DNA from 3 places in the Halomonas sp. DP4Y7-1 genome. Region 3 is predicted to be linked to each of the others. Evidence: predicted binding sites of a transcription regulator. Region 3 holds the regulator's gene; each other region holds the start of a gene.
The links. Region 3 encodes sigma-54, which starts transcription at its own class of promoters, with help from an activator protein. Its sites were predicted from a motif close to TGGCACNNNNNTTGCTNT; they were not measured.

Region 1 (7,593 bases), on a different contig from region 3:
GACCCAGTCAGGACGTGCGCCGGGGCGGTCGATCTTGTTGACGACAACGATCGGCTTCAGGCCCTGGTCGAAGGCTTTCTGGGTGACGAAGCGAGTCTGCGGCATCGGGCCGTCAACGGCATCGACCAGCAGCAGGACCGAGTCCACCATGGACATGACGCGCTCGACTTCGCCGCCGAAGTCAGCGTGTCCAGGGGTGTCCACGATGTTGATGTGGTAGTCCTGTCCCTCGGGAGAGCTCCAGCGGATCGCCGTGTTCTTGGCCAGGATCGTGATGCCACGTTCCTTTTCCTGGTCATTGGAGTCCATGATGCGCTCCTGCCCCTCGGCCTTGCGGTCCAGAGTGCCGGACTGGCTGAGCAGCTTGTCGACCAGGGTGGTTTTGCCGTGGTCGACGTGAGCGATGATGGCGATGTTGCGAAGATTCTCGATCACGACGGGATCCTGCTGGAAAAAGTGGGGCCGCATTATAGGGCCTGGGTGATGACAACGACCAGCATTGTTGCGGTCAATCTATCCGTGAATTCTCAAGATACTGAACTTTCAAGCACCTGCGTGACGCTGACTTGACGCGTTAAGCCCCATTTTCAGGCGTTTTTGCGCGAGAAGGCGACAAGAAAGGAGTGGCTTGAGGTGCCATCTCTTGTGTGTCCGCCTGTTTGAGACGGCGTTTTTCGACGCCACGGCATAACAACGTCTATATGACTACGTCTTTGTGACGCCTTGATGAGAGGGCTCTCCACGACGGTGTTCTATCAACATGAGTACCAGCGTCATCCAGCGGGTCGCTGAGGGGCCTGCCCCTGGCTGGCGTTTGGCAGGAGTGTACGGGGCTGCTGCATGGGAGCCGCTGCATCAGGGCCGCTGCATCAGGGCCATGGCATGAGGGCCGCAGTAGAGGCATGCTCAGGATGGCATGGGCCAACTACGACATAACAGCCGTTGCGCGGCGGCTGCTGAGTAGCTGCCCCTCAGGCGCGCTGTACCAGCGCATTGGCCCGACAGGCCTTGAGCCGCGTGGCCAGGTCTTCTACGGCGCTCAGGTCCAGCGATGGATCAAAGCCTCCCAGGCGCTCGAACCAGTTGCGCTCTACGCCAAGTGCCCGTGTGGGCGTCTGTCGCAGAAGTTGGAACAGGGCCAGCGGACAAGGCCGAGATGGCCTGACCATGGGGCGTGATTCGTCGGCAGCCGCGGCCATCATGCGTTCTACCCAGGCTGAGTCCAGTGGGCCCAGGCAGAAGCCGAGCATTCGCCCATTGCAGTGAGAGGCTGCCAGGTTGAAGCGTCTCCCCATCGGCGCCGGACGGACGCGCACCAGCCGATAGTCTTTCGCGTGCTCGCCGAGCTGTTCAGAGGTGATGCCACCATCGTCGATGACTATGATCTCGCTGCGCCCCTGGAACAGGGCAATCTGCTGGCGTGCCTGCGTCAGCCGGCAGGACAAATCCTTGCCGGTCAGGCGGGCATCGATGATCAGGCTGATATTCACGACGACACTCCGAGGCGGGTGACGCCGACCGTGACGGGAGGGTCGGCGACAAACGTAAGGAAGTGTATCCGCGCGTTGCAGAAGGTTCCAGCGACCCCTTACCCCTAGCGATCGCCTCGGCAGACTTCAGCGTCGAGATGGTTGAGGGTTATTTTGGTGCATAAAAGTTTCCGGCGCTTCATTTTGGTGCACAAGTGGGTCTTTGACGCGATGACCGTGAGCCAATGCGCTATGCTGGAGCAGCAGTGGCGAGAACTTAAAATCTATGAAAAACATTGGGTTGAGATTTTTTTGATCAATGCTGGTGCAATGATGGCACGCAACCTGCATTGTTTCTGACAGTGTCATCGTGTCGAGCACGTCACCATGGGAACTGTCCCGGGAGCGTGCTACAAAGGATCCCGGTACCCCTTTTGCTCCCTGGATCATCCCCCAATTCGAAGTCGGTGACATGGGATTGGTGCCGTCGCCCCAATGCTCGAGTCACGAACAAGTTTCACTCTGGAGGACCACATGTCAGACAAGACTCTCGCCCTGATCAATGAACATGACGTCAAGTGGGTTGACCTGCGTTTCACCGACACCCGCGGCAAGGAACAGCACGTCACTATTCCGGCCTCCGAGGTCGACGAGGAATTCTTCGAGAACGGCCAGATGTTCGATGGCTCCTCCATCAACGGCTGGAAGGGCATCAACGAGTCCGACATGATTCTGCGTCCGGAAGACGGCACCGGCTTCCTCGACCCCTTCACCGAAGACGCGACCCTGATTCTGCGTTGCGACATCATCGAGCCGGCTACCATGCAGGGCTACGAGCGCGACCCGCGTTCCATCGCCAAGCGCGCTGAGGCCTACCTGCAGTCTTCCGGCCTGGGTGATACTGCATTCTTCGGCCCCGAGCCCGAGTTCTTCATCTTTGATGAAGTGCACTGGAAGGCCGACATCGAAGGTGCGATGTACAAGATTTCCTCCGAAGAGGGTGCCTGGTCAACGGACCGCGCCGTCGAAGGCGGCAACCTGGGCCACCGTCCTCGGGTCAAGGGCGGCTACTTCCCGGTTCCCCCGGTGGACAGCTTCCATGACATGCGCGGCGCCATGTGTAACACCCTGGAAGCCATCGGCCAGAAGGTCGAGGTGCACCACCATGAGGTGTCCAACGCCGGCCAGAACGAAATTGGCGTAGCCTTCAACACCCTGGTCAAGAAGGCCGACGAAGTTCAGGAAATGAAGTACGTGATCCACAATGTGGCCCACGCCTACGGCAAGACCGCCACCTTCATGCCGAAGCCCCTGGTCGGCGACAACGGCAGCGGCATGCACGTGCACCAGTCCTTCTGGAAGGACGGTCAGAACCAGTTTGCTGGCGACCAGTACGCTGGCCTGTCTGAAATGGCGCTGTTCTACATCGGCGGCATCATCAAGCACGCACGTGCGCTGAACGCCTTCACCAACGCTTCTACCAACTCGTACAAGCGTCTGGTGCCGGGCTTCGAAGCACCGGTCATGCTGGCCTACAGTGCCCGTAACCGCTCTGCGTCGATCCGTATTCCGTACACCGCCAGCCCCAAGGGCAAGCGTGTCGAGGCGCGTTTCCCTGACCCGACCGCCAACCCCTACCTGTGCTTCGCGGCCATGCTGATGGCGGGTATCGATGGCATCAAGAACAAGATCCATCCTGGCGATGCCATGGACAAGAACCTCTACGACCTGCCGCCGGAAGAAGGCAAGTCCATTCCGACTGTGGCGGAAAGCCTCGACCAGGCGCTGGCGGCTCTCGATGAAGACCGCAGCTTCCTGACCGAAGGTGGTGTCTTCACCGACGACATGATCGATGCCTACATTGAGCTCAAGAACGAAGACGTGGAGCGCCTGCGCATGACCACGCACCCGATCGAGTTCGACATGTACTACAGCTGCTGATCCAGCGACGACGACACCTCGTCGAGTATCGGCCCCGCCTTGAGCGGGGCCGATTTTTTTTGGCCTGGCCTTGCCCTCGAGCAAGCGATGCCCTTGGCCTGGCAGGACAGGCATCGCATGCTTGCCAAGACACCCCCATCAAGGAGCCACCGTGAAGCTACCACCGCGCTGCCGGCAGGCCATGTCGCCACAGCCGTCGGGCCGCCTGCCGGCTCGGCGATGCCGGTTGGAGCTGATGTGGCGGGGGTGGATATGGCGGGAGCGGATATGGCTTTGGCGAGTATCGAGAGGCCTGCTGCTGACGATACTGCTGCTGTATGGCTCCCAGGGGAGTGCCGCCGATGCCCTCTATCGTCGCGTCGAACGTCATGGCGGCGTCACCTATAGCGATCGGCCGCTGGAAGGTGGAGAGCGCTTCGTGCCAGGGGTGCTCTCCCATGTGCCGAGTGCTCCTCTGCCCCCGGCACTGTCCCAGCTGCCGGGGGATATCAGCGCTGCTGCGCCGGGCTACCTGGCACGGGAGGTACTGGCCATTGCCCGTCCGGCATCTGGCAGCGTGCTGCCCAGCGGCGCTGGCGGCAGCCTCGAGGTCGCGGCGGCCGTAAGCCCGCCTCTTGACGCCGGTTATGTGCTGGGGCTTGAGGTCGATGGCGTGCTGGTGACGACGGAGGATTCTCCACTGACCCTGACTCAGCTCGAGCGGGGAGAGCACCGCATCGTCCTGGTCGTGATCGACCCTGATCGCAAGGTTCGCCAGCGCAGCGACGCTGTCGTGCTGCACGTGCAGCGAGCCCGCGTTGCGGTGCCCGCGACTTCCCGCCATGGGCCGTCATCGTAGATAGCGAATGCTCCCTGTCTCCCTTGTTCCCGTTCCCCCTGGTCCCCCTGTCCCCCTGGCAGCTCAGACATCTGGCCGGAGTCACGCCGGTCCCGGGTGGCCCGCTGGTGTGGCTCCAATCCCATTCGGCATAAGCCCTAAACCAGTGCAGTGCACCAGCTTGGTGCAGTAGCATGTCCATGGGGAGGAGTGTCCAGGCTCCCCCGTGGGACGGCAGCGGGTACACGGCGCACCACGGTGGTCATCGTCTAGGTGAAAGCGAGTCTGGCCCGCTTCTTGCTTGCATTAAGGAAGTGCACTCGCTGACGACGCCTGCTTCGGGATGGCGCCTTCAGCGCCTCGCAGGGGGTGCACCTCACGCTCGGCTGAACGACTTCATCTGCTCAGGATACGCTCATGGCGTCAGGCATCATCGAACACCTCACCACGGCGGTTGTACTGCTTGATGAGGACTTGCGTCCAACGTGGATGAATCCCGCAGCGGAAGCCCTGCTGGCTGTCAGCGCTGCCCGAGTGATCGGCGTACCGCTGGGAGATTGGGTCGGCGGAGAAGACGATATCGCCGACGTGCTGGCGCGTGCCAGAGACGGTTTGCACCCCTATACCCAGCGTGAGGCGCGGCTGACCCTCGGCGGTGGCGAACCCTTGACGGTGGACTACACGGTGACGCCGTTGGCTCGGGATAGCCTGCTGCTCGAGCTGGAGCCGCGGGACCGGCTGTTGCGGATCTCGCGAGAAGAGGCCCTACAGTCGCGCCAGGAGACCATGAAGGTGCTGGCGCGAGGGTTGGCTCACGAGGTCAAGAACCCACTGGGCGGCATACGTGGCGCCGCACAGCTGCTGGAGCGTGACCTCGAGCAGACACCCGCGCTCAAGGAATACACCCGCATCATCATTGAGGAAGTGGATCGACTCAGGGACCTGGTCGATTCCATGCTCGGGCCGAACCGAGTGAGCCGCAGGGAGCCTCTGAACATCCACCGGGTGCTGGAGCGTGTCCGGGCACTGCTGCTGGTAGAGCAGCCCCAGGTCCGCATCGAGCGAGACTACGATCCCAGCCTGCCCGAGCTGATCGGTGACGAAGCACAGCTTATCCAGGCCGTGCTCAACGTTGCGCGCAATGCAGTGCAGGCTCTGGTCGAGTCGGACACCCCAGACCCCGTGATCAGCCTGCGGACCCGGGCCAGACGCCAGTTCACTCTGGGGGCCCAGCGTCATCGCCTGGTCTGCGATGTCAGTGTGATCGACAACGGGCCAGGTATTCCCGACACCCTGCGTGACACCCTGTTCTATCCAATGGTATCCGGACGGGCCGAAGGCAGCGGCCTGGGGCTGTCGATTGCCCAGTCGGTGCTGCACCAGCACGACGGGCTGATCGAATGCGAGTCCGCCCCCGGACACACAGAATTTCGCTTGCTGATTCCCCTGGAGATGAGTCATGACTGATGCCGCTCGTATAATGATCGTCGATGACGATCGCGCCATTCGCTGGGTGCTGGAGCGGGCGCTGGCTCAGCCTGACTTGCAGGTGGAAGCGGTCGAGCGTGCCGATACGATTCTGGATCGTCTGCTCTCCTCACCCCCGGATGTTCTGGTCACCGATATTCGTATGCCGGGCATCGATGGACTGGACCTGATGGCAAAGGTGCGTGAGGTGCACCCCGATCTTCCGGTTATCGTCATGACCGCTCACTCCGACCTGGACAGTGCGGTAGCCTCCTATCAGGGGGGCGCCTTCGAGTACCTGCCCAAGCCCTTCGATGTCGATGAGGCACTTGCCCTGGTGCGCCGAGCGGTCGCCCACGTGCGAGAACGCCAACGGCCCGTCAGCGTTCCCGAAGGCCTGGATGCAGAGATCATTGGTGAAGCGCCGGCCATGCAGGAGGTCTTTCGTGCCATCGGCCGACTCGCCCACTCGCACATCACCGTGCTGATCAACGGCGAGTCAGGGACGGGCAAGGAGCGGGTGGCACGCGCCCTGCACCAGCATAGCCCTCGCGCGGGCAATCCCTTTATCGCCCTCAACATGGCCGCCATTCCTCGGGATCTGATCGAATCCGAGCTGTTTGGTCACGAAAAGGGAGCCTTTACTGGTGCCAGTGCCAGTCGTCAGGGGCGCTTCGAACAAGCCAACGGCGGCACCCTGTTTCTCGACGAGATCGGCGACATGCCGTCGGAAACCCAGACTCGGCTGCTGCGGGTGCTGGCCGACGGCGAGTTCTATCGGGTCGGGGGACACACGCCGGTCAAGGTGGATGTGCGGATCATCGCCGCCACCCACCAGGATCTGGAGACACTGGTGGCCGATGGGCGTTTCCGTGAGGACCTGTTTCACCGCTTGAACGTGATCCGCGTTCATCTACCGCGGTTGTCCCAGCGGCGTGAGGATATTCCGCGGCTGGCCAGGCACTTCCTGGCCGAGGCCGCCAAGGAGCTATCCACCGACGTCAAGGTACTGACCCAGGACGCCGAGGAGTTTCTGACCCGGGTGGACTGGCCTGGCAACGTGCGCCAGCTGGAGAACACCTGCCGCTGGCTGACCGTGATGGCCTCCGGGCGCGAGGTGCTGGTCGAAGACCTGCCGCCGGAGCTGCGTGGGGGGGATGACGTGGCTGCCGGAGGGGACTGGCGTGAGGCGTTTCGCGCCTGGGCTGACGGTGCCTTGGCCGCTGGCCATACCCACTTGCTGGAAGAGGCCGTGCCTGACTTCGAGCGCATTCTGATCGAGACAGCGCTCAAGCACACCGCGGGACGCAAGGGCGAAGCGGCAGAGCTGCTTGGCTGGGGTCGCAACACGCTGACGCGCAAGCTGAAGGTGCTGCTGCCTTCGCTGGCCGAGGACCACGATTGAGCGTGGTGGCCGTAGCAAGGGCATAACCTCTCTGTTGAAATTGACCTACCTCAAGGGGCGTATCACAAACGGCCAATGAGTGATCTAGAGTGATGGCGGAATAGCATATTCTCTCCAAACATTGTTTGAGCCGCCACGCTCTTGTCACCACGTTTGCAGCTTCAGCAGTGCTGCTGCGCTTCTGAGAGGGTCTTTCCCATGTCTTTTTCGCGTATTGGCAGGTTTAGCCTGCTGAGCTTGTGTTTCTGTGCCTTGGCGACGGGCGCTTACGCTCAGGATTCCGGCCGTCCGGTCACGGTCCCCGCTCACAGCGAGCAGACCCCAGCCGCCGGTGATGACCTCGCTGCCATTGCCAAGGAAACCACCAACCCGGTGGGTTCCGCCTGGATGCTGTGGATGCAGAACGACTACACCCATCTCGATGGTGATGACTTCGATGGGCGCTGGTCGAACTCCTTCAAGTTCCAGCCCGTCATGTCCTTCCCGTTCGAGCT
Region 2 (7,593 bases), on a different contig from region 3:
ATCTCGGTGCCAGACTGCACGAAACTGCCCGGGGCGATGTGGCGATCGGTGATCAGGGCATCGAAGGGGGCGGTGATGCGGGTCTGGTCGAGGTCCTGGCGGGCGGCGGCCAGCGACGCCTTGGCCTCATCGACCGCCGCCTGCGCGGCGGCGAGCTGGGGGGCGCGAAGTACCAGCGGCGAGTCAGGCTCGCCCGAGAGCCCCGACGAGCGCCACTCGATTCTGGACTGTTCTCCCTGGCGTTGTTCCTCCAGCAGGCTCACCTCGGCAGTGGCCAGCGTCGATTGGGCGACGGCCAGGGCCTCCTGGTAACCACTGTTCTCCAGGGTGGCCAGCAGTTCGCCCTTACCGATACGAAGACCTCCCTCGAAGTTGTCGGCAAGGCCGTCGACGCGCCCGGACACCTCGGCGCTCAGGGTCAGCTCGAAATGCGCACTGGCTTCTCCGTAGGCGTTGATGCGGGCAGCGTGGGCCGCGGTCTCTGCAGTGACCACCGTCACCTCGGTGCGCTGGGGGGTCTGCTGGTGGTCTTGCTGACCTGCCTGCACCTGGCCTGAATCGGCCTGCGGCTGGCCACCAGGCCTGGGTGGCGAGTGCTGGCCTCGTGCCTGACCTGGCGTGACGACATGAATCACCACCGCCGCCAGTACCGCGAGGGCCAGGCTCAGGGGCAGCGCTTTGCTCCAGCGACGTGTCATGGGGTCACTCCCAGTCCGAGTGCCAGGCCGAGATCGATGCGATTGGCCAGGCGCTGATAGTTGAGGTCATCGAGTTGCGCCTCGAGGTCGTAGGTCTGCTGTTGCACCGACAGCAGATCGAGGATGTCGACCAGCCCCGAGCGGTAGCTCGACTGGTACTGGGCCAGGGTAGATTGCTGGCGGTCCAGGGCATTGGCGATGTGCTGCTGTTGCAGGGCGAGCGAGCGCTCGAGCCCGAGGGCATCTTCCACCTCGCCAACCGCCTCGAGCAGGGTCTCGCGGTACGCCTGGTAGGCCTGCGCGGTCTCCAGTTCGGCTTCGTCGGCGGCTGCGCGAAGCTCGCCTCCCTGGAACAGCGGAGCCGTCAGTTGACCCAGCAGCGACCACACCGGATCGGCCAGCAGCGCCTGGGATGGCGAGTCGGCCACGTCCTCGATGGCGGCCTGCAGGCTGATGCTTGGCAGCAGGTCCTTGTAGGCGGCGTGTGTGCGATAGTCGGCTGCCTGAATGGCGTGGTAGGCCGCGATCAGGTCCGGTCGGCGACGCAGCGACTGACTTGGCAGCTCTGCCAGCGGTGTCAGTACCGCGGGATAGTCGTCGGCCACCGCCTCGCCGCTATCGGGAATCTCGCCCAGCAGGGTCTGCAGTGCACGCTGCTGCTGCGCCAGGCTCTCTTGATACTCCACCAGGCTGGCACGGGCACTGGCCGTGGAGCTTCGCGCGCTGTCCAGGTCCTCGAGGCTGCCGAGCCCGCTGCGATAGCGCTCAAGGATCAGGGACTCGTTGCTTTCAAGGGTGGACAGGCGCTGCTGCTGGATGGTGATGGCATGACGCTGAGCGATCAGCGCAAGCCAGCTGGTCATCACGTCGGCCGCCAAGGTGTCCCGGGCGGCCTGATACAGGGCCGCCTGTTGTGCGACGTCCTGATCGGCGGCGGCGGTGCGATCGGCAATCTTCTGCCACAGATCGGCTTCCCAACTGACCGTGACTGAGCCGCTGTAGGTGCTGGCACTGTCTTCGCTGTCACTGGCGCTGAAGCCGGCTTCGACCTCGGGCAGGCGGTCAGCACCGGTCTGGCGCAGCTGTGTCTGGCGGATACGCAGCGTCAACAGGGTCTGTTGCAGGCCGGGGTTGGCCTGCAGCGCCTTTTCAACGAGCTGATCGAGCGCACCGGACGCGATCAGCTCGTTGAGTGAGCCGACGTCGCTACCGCCGACAGCTGCCGACCAGTCCGGCACCTGGGCGATCAAGGCGTCGGTCCTGTCAGGGTAGGAGGTTGGCTCGTCGATCATGGAGCAGCCAGCCAGCGTCAACAGCAGGACGCCCGCCAGCAAGGCAGGGAAAGGGGCCCGAACCATGATAATGGATCTCCTGGGTTCTCGAAGGCGCGCAGCATAGCCAAGCGGGGGGTTAAGGCAGGGTTAACGGCAGTAGCAAGCGGCGTGACAGGAAGACGATCGAAGGACGGTGAAGGGAAGGTAGAAGAAGGGCGGCAGGAAGGGCGGGTGAGGTCTCGGGCAGACAACTGACCACGCTGCACAGTCCTGGCGACGAGGTCCACAGCAATAGCGACATGCGCACCAAAATGATGCTGGATGCGCTTAGCGGTGCACCGAGTTGGTGCCTTAGATAGCTAAGAGGGCTTCTTGGTGCACTTTCGGTGCATTATATGTCATTGATAATAAAGTAAAAGATAGGGTTTATAGGTGAGGTGGTACGACCATTGCACCGTCATCGGGCAGTATTGTGTGGCGTGGCCAGACGGCGTCACCACGAACCATCGCCCGGGAGAACCATGAGCGCGCAGACACTACAGGATGTGACCGATCGGCACGGCCATCGCTTCGACGCGGGACGGCGCTGGGAGGCGAGCCTGTCACTGGGCTTTCGCCATGATGGTGCGGCGACTCGATTACACCGAGTGGATCACCGTGGCCCCTTGAGGGTGCAGCGGCCCTTTTACCCCGAAGGACACGACGGCACCTGCCACGTCTACCTGTTGCATCCACCGGGCGGGCTGGTCAGCGGTGATGCGCTGGACATTCAAGCACGGGTGGCAAGGGGTGCCAGCGCACTACTCACGACCCCTGCCGCTAACAAGCTGTATCGGGCGGACAGCAACGAGGTGAGCTGGTCCCAGCGCACCCGGCTGGTGGTCGAGCCCGGCGCCAGCCTCGAGTGGCTGCCTCAGGAAACCATTGCCTTCGATGGCTCTCGTGGACGCCAATCCACCGAGATCGAGTTGCACGGGGACGCGCGCTGCCTGGGTTGGGAGGTACTCGCCCTGGGCCGGCCTGCCAGTGACCTGCCGTTTGCCAGCGGCTACCTGGAACAGAGCTTCAGGTTAGCCCGAGATGGCCAGCCGCTGTGGATCGAGCGTCAGCCACTTGATCCGCTTCACCGCCGCTTCAGTGGCGCCTGGGGCCAGCGTGGCTGCAGCGTTCAGGCCACCCTTTGGGCCGTAGGCTTGGACGATGGCGCGGCAGCGGTAGAGGTGCTGCGTGAACAGCTGGCGGGCCGACAGGGACGCACCGACGATGTCGTCGATCTGTCTTCACCCTCGATGATGCAACAGCCATGGGCGGTCACTCTGCGTGACGGCGTATTGCTGCTGCGCTATCTCGGGCACTCGCGGCATGAAGCTTGGACGCTGTGTGAGGCTGCCTGGAAACTGCTAAGACCGATGTTGCTGGAGCGCACGGCCTGTCCGCCGCGCATCTGGTTCACCTGACTCCACGCCGACCGTCGTCTAGCGAGCGTCGTGTCGTCTGACCTTGAGGAAGTAACGATGGAGCTGACACCGAGAGACAAGGACAAGCTGCTGCTGTTTACCGCAGGGTTGGTAGCAGAACGGCGAAGGGCCAAGGGCCTGAAGCTCAACTATCCCGAGGCGGTCGCGTTGATCAGCTGCGAGATCATGGAGGGGGCCCGTGAGGGGCGCAGCGTCGCCGAGATGATGAGCTACGGCAAACAGATCCTGGGCCGTGACGATGTCATGGAGGGCGTTGCCGACATGGTCGACGAAGTTCAGGTCGAAGCCACCTTTCCTGACGGCACGAAGCTGGTGACCGTCCATCATCCGATTACCTGAACGGATGCCTGCTCAGTGTCGTCTGCCGCAGCGGCTTGCAGCAGCGACATGGGAGTAGGTCGTTGCCAACGGACCATCAGAGGGCGAGGCATGATACCCGGAGAATACCAACTCAAGGACGGCGAGATCGCACTGTGTGAAGGGCGCGAGCGGGTGACCATCGAGGTGGCCAACCGTGGCGACCGGCCGATCCAGGTCGGCTCGCACTACCATTTCGCCGAGACCAATCCCGCGCTCTTGTTTGACCGCGTCAAGGCTCGAGGCTTCAGGCTGGATGTTGCTGCCGGCAGCGCCGTGCGTTTCGAGCCCGGCCAGACCCGTGAGGTCACCCTGGTCAGCTTTGCCGGCACTCGTGACATCTATGGCTTTCGTGGCGAGGTCATGGGGCCTTTGGATACTGCATCGGATGTTCAGGGAGACCCGTCATGAAGATCAGTCGTCAAGCCTACGCCGACATCTACGGACCCACCGTGGGCGACCGGGTGCGCCTGGGGGATACCGAGCTGTGGATCGAGGTCGAGCAGGATGCGACCCACTACGGTGATGAGGTCAAGTTCGGCGGTGGCAAGGTGATCCGTGATGGCATGGGGCAAAGCCAGCGTGTCGATGAGGCGGTGATGGATACGGTGATCACCAACGCGCTGATTCTCGACTGGTGGGGCATCGTCAAGGCCGACGTCGGGCTGCAGGCGGGCAGAATCGCTGCCATCGGCAAGGCCGGTAATCCGGATACCCAACCGGATGTCACCATCGTCATCGGGCCGGGGACAGAGGTCATCGCAGGGGAAGGCAAGATCCTTACGGCGGGTGCCATCGATGCCCACGTGCATTTCATTTGTCCTCAATTGGTGGATGAGGCCCTGGCCAGCGGCATCACCACCATGCTGGGAGGTGGCACCGGGCCTGCGACCGGCTCCAACGCCACCACCTGCACGCCTGGCGCCTGGCACATTCATCACATGCTCAAGGCCTGCGACAGCCTGCCGATGAACATCGGCCTGCTGGGCAAGGGCAACGCCAGCCTGCCCGAGGCGCTTGAAGCCCAGATCGAGGCAGGCGCCATGGGGCTCAAGCTGCACGAAGACTGGGGGACCACGCCTGCGTCCATCGACACCTGTCTAAGCGTTGCCGAGCGCTATGACGTGCAGATCGCGATCCACACCGACACCCTCAACGAGTCGGGTTTTGTCGAGGATACGCTGGCCGCCTTCAAGGAACGGGGCATCCACACCTATCACACCGAGGGAGCGGGTGGCGGGCACGCGCCGGATATCATCACCGCCTGCTCGAAAGAGTACGTGCTGCCATCCTCGACCAATCCCACCAGGCCTTACACGGTGAATACCGTCGATGAGCACCTGGACATGTTGATGGTGTGCCACCACCTGGACCCGAATATTCCCGAAGACGTGGCCTTTGCTGATTCGCGTATTCGTCGGGAGACCATCGCAGCCGAAGACATCCTGCAGGACATGGGGGTGATCTCGATGATCGCCTCTGACTCCCAGGCCATGGGGCGTGTGGGCGAGGTGGTATGCCGTACCTGGCAGACGGCCCACAAGATGAAGGTCCAGCGCGGGTTGCTGCCCGAGGATGAGGCGTGCGGTGCAGACAATCTTCGCGCTCGGCGCTACATCGCCAAATACACCATCAATCCGGCAATCACCCATGGTATGGCCGAAGAAATTGGGTCGGTCGAGGTGGGCAAGCTGGCGGATCTGGTGCTCTGGGATCCGGCGTTCTTCGGGGTCAAGCCCGCTCTGGTTCTCAAGGGCGGAATGATCGCCATGGCGCCCATGGGGGACCCCAACGCTTCGATTCCGACGCCACAGCCTGTGCACTATCGGCCGATGTTCGGTGCGCTGGGGCAAGCGGCTGCGGCGACGCGGGTGAGCTTTGTCTCCCAGGCAGCGCTGGACTCAGGACTCAAGGAGTCACTGGGTTTGGCCAGCCGGCTGGTGGCATGTCGCAACGTGCGCGGCATCCGCAAGCGCGATATGAAACTGAATGATCGCTGCCCCGACCTCAAGGTTGACGCCCAGACCTATGAGGTGACCTGTGATGGCGAGCTTTTGACCTGCGAGCCGCTGGACGTACTGCCCCTTGCACAGCGCTACCACCTGTTCTAGGGCGTGTTAGAAAAGTGCCTGCGCTCGTCGACTTTTCGTACAAACCCTAGGGCTGCCCGTGGGGTGAGGTGGTGGAAATAGGGAGAACCGCAAGTCGCGGCCGCACTACATTTTAGGAGATATCGATGAGCACGTTGTTGTCATTGACACAGCGTCTTGGCCCGCTGGCGGAGGACCAAGCCGAAGACACGCTGACCCTGGCCTATGACGATCGTATCAAGGGCCGCCTGAGGGTCACCTTGGATAGCGGGCGCGGAGCGGGACTGTTCCTGGAGCGCGGACCGGTGCTGCGCCATGGTGACGGACTGGCCAGCGACGATGGCGTGTGCGTGAGGGTAGTGGCGGCCCCAGAACCGGTAGTGAGTGCCTGGATTCTGCCTGGACCGCAGTCGGACCTGGCCCTGGCGCGACTGTGCTATCACCTGGGAAACCGGCATGTGACGCTGGGCATCGGGTGCGGCGTTTTCCAGGGGCAGGAGCGCCGCTACGTGCGGATTGCCCCCGATCATGTGCTGGAAGAACTCGCCGAGCGGCTGGGCGCCATCCTCGAGCGACACCAGGCGCCCTTCGATCCGGAGCCGGGCGCCTACACCATGGGCGGACATTCCCATGGGCACTCGCACGGGCACTCGCACGATCACTCGCACCAGCACTCGCACGATCACTCCCACGGGCACTCGCACCATCACTCCCACGGGCACTCGCACCATCACTCGCAGGAGCCTTCCGGCCAGTCTCAGGATCCGTCCAGGGAGCCGGTCTGATGTCCGAGATGGAGACGGCTTCCTCATCGGACCTTGCGCTAGGCGACTTGGCGCTGCTGGGCCTGTTGCAGCTCGTCAGCCCAGCCTTGCCGATTGGGGCCTTCGCCTGGTCCCAGGGGCTGGAAAGCGCGTTTGAACTGGGTTGGGTCACCGACGAGTCCAGCCTGGGTGACTGGTTGGAGGGGGTGCTGGAGGATGGCCTGGCGATGTGTGAACTGCCGGTGCTGATGCGCCAGATGACGGCCTGGCAGGCAGGCGACGCGTCCCTCGTTGCAGAGTGGGACCGCTGGCTCGCCGCAGTCCGCGAGACCCGTGAGCTGTTGGAGGAAGATCGCCAGCTGGGGGCTTCCTTGACACGCCTGATGGGCAATCTTGGCCTGCTGCCCGAGACAGCGTTGCCTGCTGCGCCAGGCTATGTGACCGCCTTTGCGGCGCTGTCGGTGCAGCGCCAGGTGCTGCCGCACAGCGCCATGCTGGGGTTTGCCTGGGCCTGGCTTGAGAACCAGCTGGCAGCGGCCTGCAAGGCACTGCCCCTGGGGCATACCGCGGCACAGCGAATAGTAGAACGGCTGCGTCCAGCTCTGGTCCACGCGGTAGAGCGCGCCGAGGCGCTGCGAGATGACGAGCTCGGTCCGGCATTGCCCGGCGTCGCGCTTGCCAGCAGCCTGCACGAGACCCAGTACTCGCGCCTGTTTCGCAGCTAAGCAAGCCCTTGACCAGCGCTATGGCTTGACGACATGAAAGACAAGGTATCGACGTCATGACCGAACGTCGCCCTTACCATCATCCTGGCCCCGAGCGTGGGCCAGACACGACCGCCAGGAGAAGGCCATGATCAGCACTACGACTCCCTCCCAATGTCTACGCGTCGGTGTCGGCGGTCCAGTGGGGTCCGGCAAGACCGCATTGCT
Region 3 (7,593 bases):
ACGGCGCATCCGTCCCGACACCCTGGCGGCGGAAGCCGTCAAGCTGATGGAAGACAGTCGCATCACCGCTCTGGCGGTGGTGGATGACCAGCAGCGCCCGGTTGGCGCGCTACACATGCATGACCTGCTGGCAGCAGGTGTCATTTGACGCCTGGCCTGGCGGCACTCCGGGCGCTACCGCCGGGCAGCTGCCGTCACACCTTCTGCCCACTCAACATCAAGGATCGCCATGATGGCCCACGACCCACTTGCCTCACTCTCCCCTGACCTGGTGCAACGACTTGGCCGCGTGAAGCTGCTGGCGCTGGATGTGGACGGCGTGCTGACCGATGGGCAGCTTATCTTTCATGCCGACGGTACGGAACTGAAGGCCTTCAACACCCTCGATGGCCACGGTATCAAGCTGGCCAGGCGCGCGGGAATCGACGTCGCCCTGATCACCGGGCGTAGCTCACCCATGGTCTCCCAGCGCGCCAAGGCGCTGGGCATCCAGCACGTCCAGCAAGGTGTCGAACGCAAGCTGCCGGCGCTGGCATCGCTGTGCGCCGAGCTGTCGCTGTCACTGGAAGAGGTGGCCTATTGTGGAGACGACCTGCCCGACCTGCCGTGCATTGACCGCTGTGGCGTGGGCATCAGCGTGCCAGGCGCCCCGTTCTACATTCGCGAACGCGCCCGCTGGGTCACCGAGCGCTGCGGCGGTCATGGCGCAGTACGCGAAATCACGGATACCTTGCTGGCGGCCCAGGGCCGCCTCGACGGCGTGGTGAACAGCTATCTGAAGGACGGACCCCTGATATGACATGGCGTGCACTGCGGCCCGGTTTCCGTTTCTGGCTGGTCATCCTGCTGCTGGTGCTGGGCGGTGGTCTGGCCCTGCTCGACCCGCGGGACGGCACTGTGCCCGACCTGATCACCGACGATCAGGCCGGCGAGCCGGACTACTACCTGATCGATGCCACCCTGACGCGCTTCGACACCGAGGGTGCGCCCCATCAACGCATCACGACCCCACGTCTGGTGCACACCCCGCTGGATGACATCACCCGCGTCGACCAACCTGACATGGAGCTTGTCGATGACAGTGGCCGCCTGTGGATCGCCACTGCCACCGACGGCGAACTTGGCCCGGACGGCAACCCTCTGACACTGACCGGAGATGCCCACCTTGAGGCCCCTGCCGAGCGCTGGCAGCTGGATACCGAGGTACTGGTCTATGACAGCGATTCAGGCCACGCCTGGAGTGAGACGCCTGCGGTATTGCGCCAGCCCCCCCAGGAAATGCGAGGCGAGCGCTTCGATGCCTGGATCCATGACAATACCGCCCGTCTGACCGACAATGTCACCGGCTATCATCCGCCAGAGCCTCAATAAGCCAGAGCCACACTCAGCCCGAGCCCTAACAAGGAGTCACTTCCATGATGCGTCCCCGTCCCGCGCTACTGCTCGCCCTGGCCCTGGGCCTGACGAGCGTCGCCACCAGCACCGTCACCCTGGCGCTGGAAAGCGACCGCAGCGCCCCCATTCAGGTAGAGGCCGACCAACTGGACCTGGATGACCGCGCAGGCACAGCGGTATATACCGGCGATGTGCGTATTCAGCAGGGCAGCATGCTGCTGACCGGTGAGCGTGTGGAAATTCAGCGCAACGACCAGGGTCAGCTATCCCGCGCCACGGCGACTGGCTCCCGTGCCTATCTGGAGCAGCAGCCTTCGCCGGAAGAGCCGGTGGTCAAGGGCTGGGGCAAGAAGGTGGTCTACCATGTTGCCGAGCGCCGCATGGAACTCATCGACCAGGCGGAATTGCACAAGGCCAATGACACCTTCGACGGTGCCTACCTGGAGTACTTTCTGGATCGCCGCGTCGTCCAGGCTCGCTCCAGCGCACAGGGTGTCGACGGCCAGCAGCGCATTCGCATGACCCTCGAGCCGGAAAGCCAAGGAAACTGATGAAGACTCTCCACGCTCGCCATCTGGCCAAGAGCTACAAGAAGCGCCGCGTCGTCCAGGACATCAGCCTGTCCATCGAACAGGGCAGCATTGTGGGCCTGCTGGGCCCCAACGGCGCAGGCAAGACCACCTCCTTCTACATGATCGTCGGACTGGTCAGGGCGGATGCTGGCACCATCAGCATCGACGATGACGACCTGAGCCGCGCGGCCATGCACCAGCGGGCACTGGCGGGTATTGGCTACCTGCCCCAGGAAGCCTCCATCTTCCGCAAGCTGTCCGTAGCCGACAACATCATGGCGATCCTCGAGACCCGCAAGGACCTCGACCGGGACGGTCGCCAGGCGCGCCTTGAGCAACTGCTCGAAGACTTCCATGTCAGCCACATTCGCGACAACCCGGGCATGAGCCTGTCCGGCGGGGAAAGACGCCGGGTCGAGATCGCCCGAGCCCTGGCCACAGAACCCGCCTTCATTCTGCTCGACGAACCCTTTGCCGGGGTGGATCCGATCTCCGTCGGCGAGATCAAGTCGATCATTCGCCAGCTCAAGGCTCGTGACATCGGCGTCTTGATCACCGACCACAACGTGCGCGAGACGCTGGACATCTGTGACCGCGCCTACATTGTCGGCGACGGCCAGATCATCGCCGAAGGCAGTGCCGAGTCGATCCTTGCCAACCAGCGCGTCAAGGAAGTCTATCTCGGCGAAAACTTTCGCCTTTAGCCACCACGGGCGCTGCCGGGCCGCTATGTTGGCAGGGTCTTCATGGCGCCCGCTCGACCTTGCACTGACGCGCATGCGGGGCACTGCAAGCCCTGCGCGCCACCCCCTGCCCACAAGTTGGCAAGAAGCTTGCATGGTACCTGACCCGCCGTTAGGGTAAGGCTTTTCAGCTCCACGAACGGAAGTCACATCATGGCCCTCAAGGCGTCACTGCAGCTGAAGATCGGCACCCAGCTGACCATGACCCCTCAGCTGCAACAGGCTATTGGCCTGCTCCAGCTTTCCACGCTGGACCTGCGCCAGGAAGTCCAGCAGGCGCTCGAGGCCAACCCGATGCTCGAGCTGGAGGATGAATTCGGCGAGCTGCAGGTCAAGGACAGCAAGGACGACGACTGGGCCGACGAGATCCCCTCCGAGCTAACGGTCGACAGCGACTGGTCCGATACCTATCAAGACCTTGGCACCGCCCCGGCCGGCAGCGCCGAGGCGCCAGACTTCGAGCGCCAGGCCAGCGGGCAATCCCTGCATGGCCACCTTAGCTGGCAGCTGGCCCTGCTGGACCTCAATGATAATGACAGGCGCATCGCAGAGTGCCTGATTGACGCGGTCAACGGCGATGGCTACCTGGTGGGACACCTTGACGATATCGCCCAGGGCCTGGCCGATGACGACGCTGCTGCCCCGCCCCTGCAGGACGTGGCGTCGGTGCTGGCCAGGCTGCAGCAATTCGAACCTACCGGTGTATTTGCCCGAGATTTGCGCGAATGCCTGCAGCTGCAACTGGACAGCCTGCCCCGTGACACCCCCCTTCTGCCCCAGGCGGGAAGACTGGTACGCCAGTTTCTCGAGGCGCTGGCCAGCGGTGATCGTCGTCTGCTGAAGCGCCGCCTGAGCCTGACCGAAGAGCAGCTGGACGATGTCATCGAACTGATCCGTGGCCTCGACCCTAGGCCTGGCAGCCAGTACGGCGACAGCGACAACGACTATGTCATTCCCGATCTGGTGGTCCGCCACACCGAAGAAGGCTGGCGCGTCGAGCTGAACCCTGAGGCGATGCCACGCCTGCGCATTCAACCCGACTATGCGGCGTTGATCCGACGGGCCGACAAGAGCCAGGACAACCAGTTTCTGAAGGACCACCTGCAGGAGGCGCGCTGGCTGATCAAGAGCCTGGCAAGCCGCAACGACACCCTGTTGAGGGTCGGACGCGAAATCATGGAGCGGCAGCTCGACTTCCTCGAGCAGGGTGAAGCCGCCATGAAACCGCTGGTGTTGGCAGACATTGCGGCCAAGGTCGAGATGCACGAATCGACCATCTCCCGGGTGACGACCCAGAAATTCGTGCATACGCCACGGGGAGTGTTCGAGCTCAAGTATTTCTTTTCCAGCCAGGTTGGTCAGGATGGGGATGCCCATTCCAGCACTGCCATACGCGCCATGATCAAGTCGCTGATCCAGCAGGAGCCGCCTCGCAAACCGCTGTCTGACAGCAAATTGGTGGAGCTGCTCGCCGAAGACGGTGTCAACGTCGCCCGACGCACCGTCGCCAAGTATCGAGAAGCGATGAATATTCCCTCTTCAAGCGAGCGCAAGCGCCTGCGCTGAGCCCGGCCAGAAGGCTCGAGACAGGCGAAGAGCAGAGTGCGTAGCGCAGTTGCATGAAAAGCGCAAGCGCTTGAAATATCGCACGACATCTGCGTCTTAATGCGTAGAAGCAGGGGGGTTTGCAGGATCGGAAAAAGGGTTACAATCGAGCTACCACCCGCAAGAGCAAGGAGCCTTGTCATGCAAGTCAACATTACCGGCCACCACGTCGAATTGACCGATCCCCTGCGTGACTACGTACAAGAGAAGCTCGCCCGTGTGGAGCGCCACTACGACAACATCACCAATGTGCAGGTCACCCTCTCGGTGGAGAAGGAGCGCCAACAGGCTGCCTGTACGCTTCACGCTGCCGGTGCAGACCTGCATGCAGAAGCCCAGGACGGCGACATGTACGCCGCCATCGACGCCCTTGCCGACAAGCTGGACCGCCAGCTCGTCAAGCACAAGGAAAAATCCCAAGCCCGCGCCCAAGGCGCCGGAATTCGCTGACCTCTCATGACATTGGATGCCATTCTCCCCCCCGAGCGCACGCTATTTGACGTCCCGGGGGGCAGCAAGAAGAGGGTGCTGGAATTTTTCAGCACCTTCATTGCGCAGAACACACCAAGCCTGGATAGCCAGGAAGTCTTCAGTCGCCTGATCGGCCGCGAACGTCTGGGTAGCACCGGCATCGGCAATGGCGTGGCCATTCCGCATGCTCGCAACCCTCACTGCAAGGCCCCTATCTCTGGCTTTCTCAAGCTGGCAGAGCCGATTGATTTCGACGCCATCGACGGCGAACCGGTGGACCTGGTATTTGTCTTGCTGGTGCCTGAGGAAGCGGATGATGCTCACCTTGCCCTGCTGGGACAGGTGGCCGGGGTCATGAATGACGCCGATACCCGACATCGCCTGCGCCACGCGACGTCCCAGCGCGAGCTGCACGAGCGCTTGCAGGAAGCGATTCGCCAGCAAGCCCCCGGCGACGCCACGACCTGACGGCACACGCCGAAAGCGCCTTGATCCTATGTCTTGATGGCGCACGCCTTGCCTGGCGCCTAGAAGAATGGCGCCTCGCTAACAGGGGCCTCGCTGATTAACCTCTAGCTGATTACCATCTAGCTAGATAGCACGCTCTGATCGAGCGTGATCTGGCTGTCACCGCGCGGTGACCGCCTGACACCTACTGCCCTCTTATCGCCCCCTGCCAAGGAGACAGGACATGCAGCTCGTGATCATCAGTGGTCGCTCTGGCTCGGGAAAGTCCGTGGCGCTTCAGGCTCTCGAAGACCTGGGCTTCTATGCCATTGACAACTTGCCAGCGACGCTGCTGGGGTCACTGGTCGAAGAGCTGGAGAATGGACATTCACAGCGCATTGCCGTCAGTGTCGATGCGCGCAATCTGCCCGAGGCGCTGGAGCGTTTTCCCGCGCAGCTGACGGCGCTGAAGCAAGGTCCCATCGACTGCCAGGTCGTCTATCTCACCAGCGACGCGCGGATTCTGCTGGAACGCTATTCCCATACTCGACGCCGTCACCCGCTGACCCGCAATACCGACATGACCCTGGCCGAGGCCATCGAGTCCGAGCAGAAGGCGTTGTCTGGCATTCGCGACCTGGCAGATCTGATCATCGACAGCTCCCGCCTGTCCGTACATGAGCTGCGTTCACGCATCGCCGAGCAGGTGGCCGATCATCGCAGCGGCCAGCTGAGCCTGACCATCGAGTCCTTTGGCTTCAAGCGTGGCGTGCCCCCTGACGCCGACATCGTGTTCGACGCACGCTGCCTGCCTAACCCCTACTGGGAGCCATCGCTGCGGGATGCCAACGGCTGCGATCAAAGCGTGATCGCCTTCCTTGAGCACTATCAAGACGTCGCCGACATGAAGCGCGACATCCTGACCTGGGTGCGCAACTGGCTGCCACGCTATCAGGCCAGCCAGCGCAGTTATCTGACGGTGGCCGTAGGCTGCACCGGGGGGCAGCATCGCTCGGTCTATCTGGCCGAGAGCATCGCCGCGGCGCTGGTCGACGACCACCCGAGAATACGCCTGCGCCACCGCGAGCTTGGCCAGCAACGTCGTCTGGACAGCGGGGCACAATGAGCGTGGCCAGACGCGAGCTGACCCTTACCAATCGCCGCGGGCTGCACGCTCGGGCGGCCACTCGCCTGGTCACCTGCTGTCAGGCGTTCGACGCCTCCGTGACCGTGCACCACGGTCAGCGCTGTGGGGATGCCGCCAACATCATGTCCCTGCTGATGCTGGCGGCCCCCTGCGGCACCGTGCTGACCCTGGAAGCAGAAGGTCCCGACGCCGATGCAGTGCTCGACGCTCTTGAGGCCTTGTTCGTCGCACGCTTCGACGAAGACGCCTGAGGCCCTCGGCCACTGCGCTGACCCTGCCCTACCCTCCGATTTCGCCTCGCTTCAAAGGACATCATGCAGCTTATCCAGACTGGCAAGTATACCGAGGTCCACTACGACCCGGACCAGGATGCCTTTATCAAGACCTTCACACCCAAGGCGAGCGATCGCTGGCGCTACCGCCTGGGCATTCGCCGCTACCCGGGACACAACTTTCGCTACGTAGCCCGTCGCCTGGAGCGCCTGGGAATCGACACGCCCACCATTCTTGACGCTCAGCGCTACCGTCTGGTCACCGCCAACGTCCATGGTGTGGCGCTGAAACAGCTAGTACTCGATGATCCCGCCTTGCAGGAGCGCTACCTGGACATCCTGGAAGCGCTGTATCGTGACCGCATTCACTGTCGAGGCCTGCATACCGACAACTTCCTGGTGGTCGACGGTACGATCATCGCCATCGATCTGGATGCCTACAAGGCCCCGCGCGTCTTCACCTATCCACGCCGGGAGTTCATCGACTGCCTCAGCCGGTCCCTCAAGAACGAGGAGTCCTTTCTGTTCGAGCGTTTCCTCAAGCGCGTCGACGCCCAGCATCCCTGAATGGCCTGACGGAGCCTACCCGGCTGGTGGGAGCCGCGGGAGCAATGGTAAACTCTCGGAAATATTTTTGGTTTACTATGCCCTCAGGAGCCGAAATGCCCTCTCCCGTCTGGCACCCCTACGCCCACCTCAAGACACAAACAGCCGCACCCAGGGTGGTCGGCGGGCGCGGCACCCGCTTCACCCTGGACACCGGCGAATCTCTGCTCGATGCGACCTGCTCATGGTGGTGCATGATTCATGGCTACGGTCATCCGCGCCTGGTCGACGCCATCAAGCAACAAGCTGACACCCTGTGCCATGTCATGCTGGGCGGGCTGACCCACGATCCCGCCGATCAGCTGGCGCGGGAGCTGGTGCGACTCACACCCGAA

Region 1: the regulator sigma-54 is predicted to act here: its motif matches at 1,804-1,821, upstream of glnA (glutamate--ammonia ligase).
Region 2: the regulator sigma-54 is predicted to act here: its motif matches at 2,411-2,428, upstream of KUV72_RS17175 (urease accessory protein UreD).

Annotation. Positions count from the first base shown of each region.
Region 1 is NZ_JAHVKS010000008.1:40,259-47,851, reverse strand. It holds gene typA (translational GTPase TypA) at 1-435, opposite strand, end outside; gene KUV72_RS14995 (glycosyltransferase family 2 protein) at 972-1,490, opposite strand; gene glnA (glutamate--ammonia ligase) at 2,004-3,410, shown strand; gene KUV72_RS14985 (hypothetical protein) at 3,562-4,248, shown strand; gene glnL (nitrogen regulation protein NR(II)) at 4,645-5,694, shown strand; gene ntrC (nitrogen regulation protein NR(I)) at 5,687-7,099, shown strand; gene KUV72_RS14970 (hypothetical protein) at 7,298-7,593, shown strand, end outside.
Region 2 is NZ_JAHVKS010000010.1:98,328-105,920, forward strand. It holds gene KUV72_RS17165 (efflux RND transporter periplasmic adaptor subunit) at 1-698, opposite strand, end outside; gene KUV72_RS17170 (TolC family protein) at 695-2,056, opposite strand; gene KUV72_RS17175 (urease accessory protein UreD) at 2,494-3,429, shown strand; gene ureA (urease subunit gamma) at 3,487-3,789, shown strand; gene KUV72_RS17185 (urease subunit beta) at 3,880-4,218, shown strand; gene ureC (urease subunit alpha) at 4,215-5,918, shown strand; gene ureE (urease accessory protein UreE) at 6,044-6,682, shown strand; gene KUV72_RS17200 (urease accessory protein UreF) at 6,691-7,386, shown strand; gene ureG (urease accessory protein UreG) at 7,514-7,593, shown strand, end outside.
Region 3 is NZ_JAHVKS010000004.1:124,420-132,012, reverse strand. It holds gene KUV72_RS09560 (KpsF/GutQ family sugar-phosphate isomerase) at 1-148, shown strand, start outside; gene KUV72_RS09555 (KdsC family phosphatase) at 233-799, shown strand; gene lptC (LPS export ABC transporter periplasmic protein LptC) at 796-1,371, shown strand; gene lptA (lipopolysaccharide transport periplasmic protein LptA) at 1,416-1,946, shown strand; gene lptB (LPS export ABC transporter ATP-binding protein) at 1,946-2,671, shown strand; gene KUV72_RS09535 (RNA polymerase factor sigma-54) at 2,864-4,276, shown strand; gene hpf (ribosome hibernation-promoting factor, HPF/YfiA family) at 4,457-4,765, shown strand; gene ptsN (PTS IIA-like nitrogen regulatory protein PtsN) at 4,772-5,254, shown strand; gene rapZ (RNase adapter RapZ) at 5,478-6,359, shown strand; gene KUV72_RS09515 (HPr family phosphocarrier protein) at 6,362-6,631, shown strand; gene KUV72_RS09510 (hypothetical protein) at 6,695-7,219, shown strand; gene bioA (adenosylmethionine--8-amino-7-oxononanoate transaminase) at 7,315-7,593, shown strand, end outside.